Regions from separate parts of the Dickeya lacustris genome, predicted to be linked through region 4. Evidence: predicted binding sites of a transcription regulator. Region 4 holds the regulator's gene; each other region holds the start of a gene.

Region 1 (3,165 bases), 2.0 Mb from region 4:
GAAAGGCGTCGGGGCGAGCTGGCTGCATGCCGGGCGAGCGCCGGGCAGCCTGAGCCGCCGCCAACTGGCAGCGCTGGAGGGGCGCTATCCGCGCCACCCGCAGGGCTATCCACTGACTTATCAACGTGTTTTTGGAGTGATTTATCGTGACTAAACGCTGGTTTGTGACAGGGACTGACACCGAAGTGGGAAAAACGATAGCCAGCGTGGCGCTGTTACAGGCTGCTGGCCGCGCCGGTTTTCGTAGCGCAGGGTATAAACCCGTCGCCTCCGGGTGCGACATGACGGCGCAAGGGCTTCGTAACAGCGATGCGCTGGCATTACAGGCCAATAGCCGCGTGGCGTTGCCTTATGATGCCGTCAATCCATTGGCGTTTCTGGAGCCGACCTCGCCGCATATTGTGAGTGCGGCGGAAAACCGTCCCATCGATTTTTCCACCCTCAGTCAGGGCTTGCATACGCTAGGCGCGCAGGCTGATTGGGTGTTGGTTGAAGGGGCAGGCGGCTGGTTTACGCCGCTCTCCTCGCAGCACACCTTTGCCGACTGGGTGGTGATGGAGCGCTTGCCGGTTATTTTGGTGGTTGGCATTAAGCTTGGCTGCATTAACCATGCCATGCTGACGGCGTTGGCGGTGCGCCAGGCTGGGCTGGCGCTGGTCGGGTGGATTGCCAATGATGTGGTGATGCCCGGGCCGCACCATCAGGCCTATTTACAGACGCTGCAAGCGCGCCTTGGCGCGCCGATGCTCGGTGAAATACCGCACCTTGCCGCGCCGATGCAGCAGAATCTGGGGGCTTACTTAAATATTGCTTTACTGAGTGACTAACCGGTGAGGTGACACCCGAGAGCGGGACGCTGATTTCCGCTCTTTCTGATTGAAATTGATAGTGAAAACCAACTTGAAAAACCCGTTGAATCTTTGCGTCGCGCCATATCGCCATGCGGTACGTCCGCGCCGTGTCGTCGTTTTTTTTATAATAAACCGGAGCTCAACGCAGTAAATTTTGTTGAAGAGGGCCGTTTTCGCCCGCTGACGCCAAATCGGTGACATCGCGCCGAGACAGGGCACACGGGCGCTTGTGGGAGTTATCCACCATTTCTGTGGATAACCGTGTGTATTAGAGTTAGAAAACGTGCGCTAACCGAGAGCTGGCGCGGCTTTCGCCCGGTTTGATGCTAATCTCCGCTTTTTTCATATTTTCTTTAAAATCAATCAAATAATTAAAATCAAGTCACTTTTGTGGCAATTGGCGTGCGCACGGGCGTCCTGGCTGACTGGTCAGCGCAGAGAATTTGAGAAAGAGAATTTCTGGGGATAATTATCCGATTTTTTGCTGGATACCAATGCCGGTCTATGCTAGTCAAAAAAGCATGACGCGATGTCAACCGCATGGTTAAGAATGGCTTGATGCTGTCTTTATATCCAGTATTATGTTCCACACTGCATCGCCGTATTTCATGCTATTTTTTCTGTCAGCCGTTTACATCGTGAGTCGAACGTTCAATGAGTAAAGTGTTCACATTGCATTCCGCGTTTCAGCCCGCAGGCGACCAGCCTGAGGCCATTCGGCGGTTGAAAGAGGGGCTGGAGGATGGGCTGGCGCACCAAACGTTGCTGGGCGTCACCGGTTCGGGCAAAACCTTTACTATCGCCAACGTGATTGCCGATTTGAACCGGCCAACCATGGTGCTGGCGCCCAATAAAACGCTGGCCGCGCAGTTATACGGCGAAATGAAGGCGTTTTTCCCGGACAACGCGGTGGAGTATTTCGTCTCTTATTACGACTACTATCAGCCTGAAGCGTATGTGCCAAGTTCAGATACCTTTATTGAAAAAGACGCGTCGGTGAACGAACATATCGAGCAGATGCGTTTGTCGGCCACGAAAGCGCTGCTGGAGCGGCGTGATGTGGTGGTGGTGGCGTCGGTCTCCGCCATCTATGGCCTCGGCGACCCGGACTTGTATCTGAAGATGATGCTGCATTTGACGCAAGGCATGCTGATTGACCAGCGCGCTATCTTGCGTCGGCTCGCCGAATTGCAGTATTCCCGTAACGATCAGGCGTTTACGCGCGGTACGTTTCGCGTGCGCGGCGAAGTCATCGATATTTTCCCTGCCGAATCTGATGAAATCGCATTGCGCGTCGAGCTGTTTGACGAAGAGGTCGAGCGCCTGTCGCTGTTTGACCCGCTGACCGGCCACATCATACAAACACTGCCGCGTTACACCATCTACCCGAAAACCCACTATGTGACGCCGCGTGAGCGCATTTTGCAGGCCATGGAGGAGATAAAGGTCGAGCTGGCGCAGCGCCGTGAAGTGCTGCTGGCGAACAATAAACTGCTGGAAGAGCAGCGGTTGATGCAGCGCACCACCTTCGATCTGGAAATGATGAATGAGCTGGGGTACTGCTCCGGTATCGAAAACTACTCGCGCTTTTTATCTGGCCGTGGGCCGGGTGAGCCGCCGCCAACCTTGTTTGACTATTTGCCCGCTGATGGTCTGCTGGTGATTGACGAATCGCATGTCACGATCCCGCAGTTAGGCGGCATGTATCGCGGCGATCGGGCGCGCAAGGAAACGCTGGTGGAGTATGGTTTTCGCTTGCCGTCGGCGCTGGATAACCGGCCAATGAAGTTTGAAGAGTTCGAAGCATTAGCGCCGCAAACCATCTATGTGTCGGCCACGCCGGGCAAATATGAGCTGGAGAAATCCGGCGGTGAGATTATTGATCAGGTGGTGCGGCCGACCGGCCTGCTCGACCCGGAAGTGGAAGTCCGCCCGGTGGGGACGCAGGTGGATGATTTGCTGTCGGAAATTCGCAAGCGCGTTGCCGTCAACGAGCGCGTGCTGGTCACGACGCTGACCAAACGCATGGCGGAAGATTTAACCGACTACCTGGAAGAGCATGGCGAGCGCGTGCGCTACCTGCATTCGGATATCGACACCGTCGAACGCGTTGAAATCATTCGCGATTTGCGTTTGGGTGAGTTTGACGTGCTGGTGGGGATCAACCTGCTGCGTGAAGGGTTGGATATGCCAGAGGTGTCGCTGGTGGCGATTCTGGATGCGGACAAAGAGGGCTTTTTGCGCTCCGAGCGCTCGCTTATTCAGACCATTGGCCGCGCGGCGCGTAACCTGAATGGCCGTGCGATTTTGTATG
Region 2 (3,165 bases), 580 kb from region 4:
GTAGCCCAGTTTTTGGTGACTGCGTATTCAACACCGACTGCGGCCAGCGGAGAAACACCGGTATCGTGGTTGCTTGGGCCAGTGCTGTCTTTGCTGTCAGCGCGCCATACAAAACCACCCAGACGGGTATAGACGTCGAGATCGTCAACAATCGGGTAGCTCAATTTGGCTGCCAACTGAACGCCCTGAGCTTTGAAACTGCCATGGTTGCCTTCGGCGTATTTCATACGACCCAGCCAGTCATAGCCCATTTCAAAACCCAGGTACTGGTTTGCCTGATAGCCACCAAATGCACCAGCGCCCAACTGATTTTTGGACGGGTTGGTGACATTGTAGCCATTGCCAGTCAGGTTGGTATCGTGATACTGGGACCAACCCAGTTTACCACCTGCGTACCAAGTGTTATCGTTCGGTGCGGCTTGTGCTACGGTAGCAAAGCCAGCCAGTGCCACTGCAATCGCGATAGCTGTTTTTTTCATTTTACGCCTCATTATCATCCAAATCGGCAATTAGCGCTGAACGCTAATCCGCCTTTGGTTAAAATCCTTTCACGGAGACATTGCCCTCGGTGTAATAACTACTGCCAGTCAACTGACGTTATGATGAAGGGCAACTCCAGCGTGCTAAAGTCTACAACGTGGGGAGAAAGTTACAAGTATGATGTGACAGGCTCCTTGAAAAAACCGGCCATTCATACATAACTACTAACAATTAATCAGCGATTTTATCTGATTATTCTGAAATACCCTGATATTAAAACTTCGTGATTACAGCGCGGGCGCTGTATTTTCAGGGATGATGCTCAGAACAGGGGTTGTGGGTAAGAAAAATCCCAATATTCACTTAATGATACAATCCAGAGTGAATTCTCAGTGTGGAAAAGTGTCTTACGATTGTTTTTTCCTCTGAACGCAGGATGAACCCATAGGTATTTCCATGCAAAGCAGCGTTTTGTAACCGCACTTTTTGTTCATTATCCAGCTCGTTGTCTAACCAACACAGCACCGCGCTATAGTTGCCCGTCATCAACGCTCTCTCCATTGCGTCAACAATCGATATGGATTTAACGCGATAAAGCTCGACCATTTTTTCCAGCGGTAGGCCCGCCTGCTGCAACCACAGGCGGCTCAGTTTTTGTTGTGGTGACAACCAAAGTAACCAGCGTGATTGCGCCCCAAGTTGCTGTAAGAGCGGCAGTAACAGCGGCGTTAATAGCGTATGACCATCACTGTAAACAATTTCGCTGATAAACCCACCTGAGTTTGCCGTTGTCACTGTGCTATGGGCAGGGGATGAAGCATGACAAACGCTCGTGGTACGAATGAGTTGAGTCTGCATAAGTGTTGATCTCACAGTGATACTGTATGTAAATACAGTATCTGTTGTGTGGGCAAAGATCAATCAGAATTTCTGAAAGCGTCTCGCATAATCAGTATGTCATTGCCGCGATAACACATTTTGTCTTTGAAGATGTTGTGCGGCTGTGTTTAATTAATTGTTAAGAATGTGGATGCATTTAAAAATAAGGTTAAAACTTTCAATACAAGGAATAAGTAATGAAAAACCTATGTGAAAAAAGGATTTTGCAAGCGAAACGCGTCTTTGCGCCATTGGGTAACATTCTCTCGCGTTCTCAATTCGGTGGTTACAGCATTGCTGCTGATGGCGTTATTTTTGCTCTGGTATCCGGTGGTGAGCTCTATTTACGTGCGGCACCGGACAATGAAGATTTTTTTCTTGGCCGGCAGATAGCAAAGCTGGTGTATACCAAACGAGGTATCCCTGTGCCGTTGAATTATTATCTGGTTGGTGAAACGCTGTGGCGAGATGAAACAGCACTACTGGAATTAGGAATGCAGTCTTTACAGGGGGCCAGGCATGATAAAGCTGCCAGAGCCAGTCGTATTCGACTGAAGGATTTGCCGAATATCAATCACGATCTGGAGCGGTTACTCTGGAAAGTGGGGATCAAGAATATTGATGAGTTACACCGTTTAGGTGCGAAAACCAGCTATCTCAAATTGAGGTCTGTGAGTCAGCATTTGAGTGTGAATGTGCTGCTGGCGTTAGCCGGGGCAATTTGTGGTGTTCACCAGGCGGCCCTACCTCAAGGCGTGCGTAGCGAACTGATTGAATGGTTTGAACAGCATACGCCATCATATCGCTCAGTACGCGCCATCGCGCGTCATGAGCCTTGATGAGGCGTCTGCTGTGGTTAGTGTTACCTGTCTGCTGGCGGCGATGAAGATGATGAAGATAACGTGGCTGCTGTAGCGTGATGCGCATGGTCAATGAGCTGCTTTTTTAATTGCGTCAGTTCAGGTAACAAGCCTGTGATTAAGCGAATTTGTTGCAACACAAGCTGCTCATGGCTGTTTTTTTCTGGCGATTGCGCCTGGATGCGCTTATTCAGCGCATCTAACTCTTTCGTTAATGCTGCCGCATAGTGGCTTTGCTCCTGAGCCTTCTGGTGTAAGGCATCGCCCACATAGCAGACGGCATCGTTGAGCAACAGGAGCGTATCGGCAGAGCCAATGCGTGCGCGGTGAGCGCCGAGCGTTGAGATATAGCCGAGCAGGGTATGGTTCAGGCACATTAGGCGGAAGGCCTGCTCCAATGTGTCGGCTTGGGTGTGAGGCTCGGCAGACATGTTTGATACTACCGATGCCAGTTCTGCATCGCTGTTGTGGGCGTCCCGGCGGGCAATACGATAAGGTAGGCTGTTGTCCTTACCCTGATGATATTGCACCATAATGGCATCAAGATAGCGGCAATCATGCTCGACGGCTTTATTGATAACCGCATCCAGACGGCGAAACTTCCAGTCCGGCCAGATAAAACTCACCGCAGCCCAGGCGATAGCACAACCGAGCAAGGTATCGACAACGCGTGGAATCGCAACCTCAAGCCCCTCGCCCAACAGGTTAAAGCACATCAATACCAGCAGCGTAATAAACAGTGTCGCTTGTGCGTATTGCACCGTTCTAAGGGCAAAAAACAGCACACCACTCATGACTATCAACGCTAACTGCCCCTCTTGTGATGGAACGATATACAGTAGGGGAACGCCACATAACACGCCACCGATCGTGCCGATAATACGTAATGCGAGACGCCGCCGCGTTGCGCTGTAGTTAGGCTGGCAAACAAACAGGCTGGTGAGCA
Region 3 (3,165 bases), 1.6 Mb from region 4:
TACTGGCGACGCAGCCGCTGACGGGCAACGAAACCTGGCACGCCATCGCACCAGGAGAATTCGTGTTATTTTGCTACGGCGAACGGATTAACTAGCTCCCGCCCGCCTGCGCTTGTTGCCGGGATGGCGGAGTTAACGAGACGACTTCGCCGCTGCCTGTGTTTGTGTAAACGCATAATGCGACGCTGGCGTAGCAGGCTGGCTGGTCGGGGGATTCTGGTTTACCACATACTGCCCGTTGACCACGGCGATGGCGGGCAGTTGATGGGTTTTATTAAAGAAAGCATAGCCCGGCTGCAACTGACTCCAGAACTTATAATAGTTAGAGCGGCTATGGCGCTTCATATTTTGCTCCGTCATGCGGAACGGATAAATCGCCAGATCCACTTTTTGCTGCCCGTTACGCAGCGCTTTTTCCACATAGGTATAAATCTCGGCGATATATTGGTTGGTCATCGCATAACAACCGATAGACACACACTCGCCGTGAATCATCAAATAACGGCCAGAATAGCCGTGCGCCTTGTCATACTCATTCGGAAAACCGACGTTGATGGCGCGGTAATAATGGCTGTCTGGTTTGAGCTGTCGTAAATCAACCTGATAGAACCCTTCCGGGCTTTTAAAATCCCCTTCGGTCATTTTCGGGCCGAGACCGCCGGAATATTTACAGATGGGATAACTCTGCACCAGTTTGTATTCACCACCGACCTGGGCATAGAGCTCAAGTACCCGTTCTTCTTTGAAGATTTGAATGTACACGGGTGAACCGGCGGCAATCTGCTGTTGCTGCGCGACAACGGGAGAAACCTGATTGGCGTAACTGCTGTGGATGGCAGCGGAAGGCAAAATAAACAGCATCGCAAGTGAAAGCGCGATTTTTTGCATGGTAAATCCTGATTACTGGAGCGGTTGTCTTATCGTGATACGGAGTTGCCGTATTCCCTGTCGTTGTCTGTCAGGCTGTGTCCTGCCATTAGGCTGCATCCCGTCCAGATAAGCGACTGTTTTGCCAACTGGGGTGCAGGCTGATGCCGAGGCGCGCAGCCACATTATCACCGCATCTGTTTTATTCAAGAGGGGAAAACGAATAAAAAAACAGATTATTCTTATCAAGAAGCGGTGCGTCAGTGATGTGTTGCCTGTTTCGCATGATTACTGTATTTTTATACAGCATTGCGGGAGGGGTTATGCGCAAAATCATTCATGTCGATATGGATTGTTTTTATGCCGCCATTGAAATGCGGGATAATCCGCGCCTGCGTGATATTCCTCTCGCCATTGGCGGCAGCGCAGAGCATCGCGGGGTGATTGCTACCGCTAACTATCCGGCTCGTCGCTATGGCGTACACAGCGCGATGGCGACAGCCACCGCGTTGCGTCTGTGTCCGCATCTCACATTATTACCAGGCCGAATGGCGCTGTATAAAGAAACCTCTCGGCAAATCCAGCAGATTTTCTCTCGCTATACGTCGTTGATTGAACCGCTGTCGCTGGACGAGGCCTATCTGGATGTGACGGATAGCCCACACTGTAACGGTTCGGCGACGCTTATCGCGCAAGAGATCCGTCAGGCGATTCTCAGTGAACTGCAATTAACGGCATCCGCAGGCGTTGCGCCGGTTAAATTTCTTGCCAAGATCGCGTCAGAACAGAATAAACCCAATGGTCAGTACGTGATTACACCCGCGCAGATGGACGCCTTTTTGCTGACGTTGCCGCTGGAGAAGATCCCCGGCGTCGGCAAAGTGACGGCAAAGCGGCTGGCTGAGTGCGGCCTGCAGCGTGGGGCCGATGTTCGTCAATATTCTCAGGCTCAGTTGCTGCGAGAGTTTGGCAAGTTCGGCCACATCTTGTGGGCGCGCTGCCACGGCGTTGATGAACGGCCAGTATCACCTGATAGGTTACGCAAATCGGTTGGCGTTGAGAAAACGCTGGTGCAGGATATTCATGATTGGTCGGCGTGCGAGAAAGTGGTTGAGCAATTGTATCCAGAGTTGGAGCAGCGGCTGCGGCGGGTGCGCGCCGATCTACATATCGCCAGGCAAGGGGTTAAGTTGAAATTTGATGATTTTCGCCAAACCACGCAGGAGCATGTGTGGCCGGTGCTGCATAAACCGGATTTATTGCAGTTGGCGCACGAGAGCTGGGAGCAGCGGCGCGAGGCGCGAGGCGTCAGGTTAGTGGGGCTGCACGTGTCGCTCATCGACCCTCAACTGGAACGGCAGCTGGTGCTGCCGTGGGATTGAGTCCCGCCATCAGGCATGGCGGGTAGCGCATCAGGCGCGTTCGGGAATCGCCTTGAGCAACGCCTTTAGCAGCGTCCAATAACGACCGACGCTTTCAATGTGGACTTGTTCGTCAGGCGAATGCGGGCCGGTGATGGTCGGGCCGATGGAAACCATGTCCATGTGTGGATAGGGTTTTTTGAATAAACCGCATTCGAGGCCAGCGTGGATAACCATGATTTTCGGCGTGCTGCCAAACAGCGTTTGGTAGGTTTCGCGTACCAGATGCATGACCGGCGATTGCGCATCCGGCTGCCAGCCAGGGTAGCTGCCGCTGGCTTCGGTGTGGGCTCCGGCAAGCTGGCTGAGGGAGGTCAGCATACTGACGACATACTCTTTGCCGCTGTCTACCAGTGAGCGAATCAGGCAGTGAATCTCGGCTTGCGTCTCGGTCATGCTGACAACACCGACGTTCAGAGAGGTTTCCACCACGCCTTTTATCTCATCACTCATGCGAATCACCCCGTTGGGCAGCGCATGCAGCAGATTAATAAAACGCTGGCAACTGGCGGGGGTCAGCGCATCGGTATCGGTTTGCACTGCCTCCAGTACCAGCGTGATGTTTTTCTCGACAGCCGCCAGCTCGTGTTTGATAACCTCAAGATAGGCTTGTGCTGCGCGCTTGAGCGCATCAACGTGCCCGGCGCTGACAGCCAGTGTGACCGCGCCTTCGCGAGGAATGGCGTTACGCAGTGTACCGCCGTGCAGGTCTATCAGCCGGAAATCGAACGTATTGGCGTATTGCGCTAAAAAACGCACCAGCAGTTTATTGACGTTGCCAAGGCCCAAATGAATATCACACCCGGAATGGCCGCCTTTAAGCCCTTTGATTATCAAGCGGAAAGACTGATAGCCTTCAGGCAGCGCTGCACGCTCT
Region 4 (3,165 bases):
AAATGGTGAAACAGCCCACACCTCTACGCCTGAGAAACCCTGTTCAAACTTGCTTCATTGCGGCGATGGCGCATTTGTGAAGCAGGAAAATAGCCTGACGCTCAAGGCTGAAACCGCGACCCGGTTATTGTTGATAGACCTCGCCGCCTGAGCCATACATCAGCCACCCCTATTCATGACATTCAGGCGTTATCCCGCTCCGGTTGCGCCTCGCCCCACGCCGATACCACATTTCGGTGTTTTAATTTAGTCATGGTAAGATGAGGAAATTATCTCAACCTCGCCTCAGGGTTACTGCAATGGATCCAACCAATCTGGACACTCTCCTTGCCCAGGCTGAACAGCTTTGCCAGCAACGTCATGTGCGCCTGACCCCACAGCGGCAGGAAGTGCTGCGTTTAATGGCACTGCAACATGGTGCCATCAGTGCGTATGATTTACTGGATCTACTGCGTCTGTCAGAGCCACAAGCTAAACCCCCCACCGTTTACCGCGCACTGGATTTTCTTCTGGAACAAGGTTTTATCCACAAAGTCGAATCGACAAATAGCTATGTTCTTTGTCATCACTTTGAAGAGCATAGCCACACTTCGGCGCTGTTTATCTGTGACCGCTGTGGCCAAGTCACTGAGCGTCAAACGCAAGGTATTGAAGAAACATTGCAGCAACTAGCCAGACAGTCAGGATTTGCGTTGCGTCATAGCGTGGTGGAAGCACACGGTTTATGCGGCGAGTGTCAGAAAGTGGAGTCTTGTGAACATCGGGATAGTTGCAGCCATGACCACAGCATTGTGGTAAAAAAACGCTGACTGCGCACGCCAGAGGCGGGTTGCAAGAAGGCTTGCTCAAGAGGACTGCTAATGTTGCGTGAGCCTACAGGCAGCTTGTAATACGAAGGCAAGCACGCCTATTTCCCCTGATACCGGAGTGTGAAGTGGCACAGCACTTCACACAACTCGTTGCACTATCAGGTTCTCTTTCACTTAGCTCTCTTTTCACCTGGCCTTCTTTTTACCTGGCTTTATTTGTCGTCTCTTGGATTTGTCGTCCTCTGGCGCGCGGTTTACCGTCGCGCTGTAGACTATGCTTGGTGATAGCCATCGGTGTTGATTGGTTTATGACTGAGGCTGAATACCATCGCACGCCAGAGGGCGTTAGCGCCGATGGAATAAGCTCGACAGAGACAACCTACCCGCCAATGAAAGAGATACGGTTATTATTCACAAACACATCTATTCATGAACACATCGCGGTAATGAGGGCATTACCCCCAGTTACTATTACGGATGACCCCGACAGCCAGCCCTTCAATGGAGAACGCCTGCTCGCGTAAATCAACCACAATAGGTGAAAACTCTTTGTTTTCCGCCAGCAACTGCACCACGTTACCCTGTTTTTTCAGGCGCTTAACTGTCACTTCATCATCAATGCGCGCCACCACAACCTGCCCATTGTGCACATCTTGTGTTTTATGTACCGCCAGTAGGTCTCCATCCAGGATGCCTATGTCTTTCATTGACATACCGCTGACACGCAGCAAAAAATCCGCACTGGGTTTAAACATGGCGGGGTCAACCTGATAGTGGCACTCAATATGCTGTTGCGCTAACAGCGGCTCACCGGCAGCCACGCGGCCAATCAGCGGCAACCCCAGATCTTCCTCTTCCATCAGTAGACGGATACCACGGGAAGCCCCGGTGACAATCTCAATCACGCCTTTACGCGCCAATGCTTTAAGATGCTCTTCAGCCGCATTCGGCGAACGAAAACCAAGCTGACTGGCAATCTCCGCCCGGGTCGGCGGCATACCACTTTGAGAGATATGATCGCGAATCAGGTCATAAACCTGCTGTTGCCTGGTAGTTAATGTTTTCATTCCGCCCCCTGTTTGTTTATACAGTTTCGCTGTGAGTATATACAGGGATACTGCCAATGGGAACCGCGATATCGCCTATTGCGCGGAATTTTCCGCGCTTATGCAAGCCATTACGCAAAACGGCTCCATAATAGCGACACCCAAACCACCGCAGCGAATAAGCAAGCGACCAAAACCGCAGCAGAACCGATGTCTTTTGCCCGCCCGGATAACTCGTGATACTCGAGGCCGACGCGATCGACCACCGCTTCAATCGCACTGTTCACCAGCTCAAACAGCACGATCAACACCACAGACCCTACCAACAACAACCGCTCCAGCGTGGAAACGGGCAATAGCCCTGCGACAATCACCGCCGCCAGCAACAATACAGACTCCTGACGAAATGCGGCTTCATGCTGCCACGCCTGCTTCAGACCTTGCAGGGAATACCCGGCAGCTTTGACAATGCGAGTCATTCCTGTTGTCTTATTCATGATAACTCCACCTGTAATTTGTGATTGGCCGCAATTTTAACGCGTCCACATGATTGCATCACCACAGATATCCTGTTGGGTTTCTGTTATCCTTGGCGCGCATTGCTAACAAGAGGCTTTTGGTTGTTATGTCAGGTTGGCGTAAAATTTACTACAAGTTACTGAATTTCCCTCTAAAACTCTTAGTAAAGAGTAAGGTTATTCCACAGGACCCCGTTAACGAGCAACGTCTGGATCCTTCAAGGCCAATATTTTATGTGCTGCCTTACAGTTCTAAGGCAGACCTGCTGACGTTGCGTACAAAGTGTCTGGAGCTAAACCTGCCAGACCCACTGCAACCCCAGTATATTGATGGCAAAACGCTGCCTAGCTATGTTTTCGTCAGCGACGGCCCGCGCCTGTTTCGCTATTACGTGCCGAAACAACAGTCCATCAAGCTGTTTCACGACTATCTGGATTTGCACCGCAATAACCCAGAGCTGGATATACAGATGGTGCCTGTTGCAGTGATGTTCGGTCGCTCTCCTGGGCGGGAAGGCCAGCATCAGGGCATGCCGCATCTGCGCTTGTTAAACGGGATTGAGAAGCTGTTTGCCGTTTTATGGCTGGGGCGTGACAGCTTCGTGCGCTTCTCGGTGCCGGTATCCCTGCGTTACATGGCAACAGAGCATGGCACGGATAAAACCATCGCCCACAAACTGGCACGCGTAGCCCGCATGCACTTCTCTCGCCTGCGATTAGCGACAGTCGGCCCAAGGTTGCCCGTGCGTCAGGCGCTGTTTAATCAACTGCTGGCTTCCCGGGCAATTGCCA

The links. Region 4 encodes LexA, which represses DNA repair genes until DNA is damaged. Its sites were predicted from a motif close to TNCTGTATGTACATACAGNA; they were not measured.
Region 1: a site for LexA is predicted at 1,411-1,430, ahead of uvrB (excinuclease ABC subunit UvrB). Genes of this name have one in related genera too.
Region 2: a site for LexA is predicted at 1,359-1,378, ahead of sulA (SOS-induced cell division inhibitor SulA). Genes of this name have one in related genera too.
Region 3: a site for LexA is predicted at 1,157-1,176, ahead of dinB (DNA polymerase IV). Genes of this name have one in related genera too.

The regions. Positions count from the first base shown of each region.
Region 1 is NZ_CP114280.1:4,354,004-4,357,168, forward strand. It holds gene bioC (malonyl-ACP O-methyltransferase BioC) at 1-154, shown strand, start outside; gene bioD (dethiobiotin synthase) at 147-827, shown strand; gene uvrB (excinuclease ABC subunit UvrB) at 1,506-3,165, shown strand, end outside.
Region 2 is NZ_CP114280.1:1,380,566-1,383,730, forward strand. It holds gene ompA (porin OmpA) at 1-479, opposite strand, end outside; gene sulA (SOS-induced cell division inhibitor SulA) at 844-1,338, opposite strand; gene O1Q98_RS06150 (TfoX/Sxy family DNA transformation protein) at 1,557-2,198, shown strand; gene yccS (YccS family putative transporter) at 2,222-3,165, opposite strand, start outside.
Region 3 is NZ_CP114280.1:3,547,900-3,551,064, forward strand. It holds partial or broken gene O1Q98_RS15985 (class II glutamine amidotransferase) at 1-95, shown strand, start outside; gene dpaA (peptidoglycan meso-diaminopimelic acid protein amidase) at 133-888, opposite strand; gene dinB (DNA polymerase IV) at 1,191-2,249, shown strand; gene pepD (beta-Ala-His dipeptidase) at 2,280-3,165, opposite strand, start outside.
Region 4 is NZ_CP114280.1:1,955,869-1,959,033, forward strand. It holds gene O1Q98_RS08830 (pirin family protein) at 1-151, shown strand, start outside; gene zur (zinc uptake transcriptional repressor Zur) at 300-809, shown strand; gene lexA (transcriptional repressor LexA) at 1,265-1,876, opposite strand; gene O1Q98_RS08845 (diacylglycerol kinase) at 1,987-2,352, opposite strand; partial or broken gene plsB (glycerol-3-phosphate 1-O-acyltransferase PlsB) at 2,481-3,165, shown strand, end outside.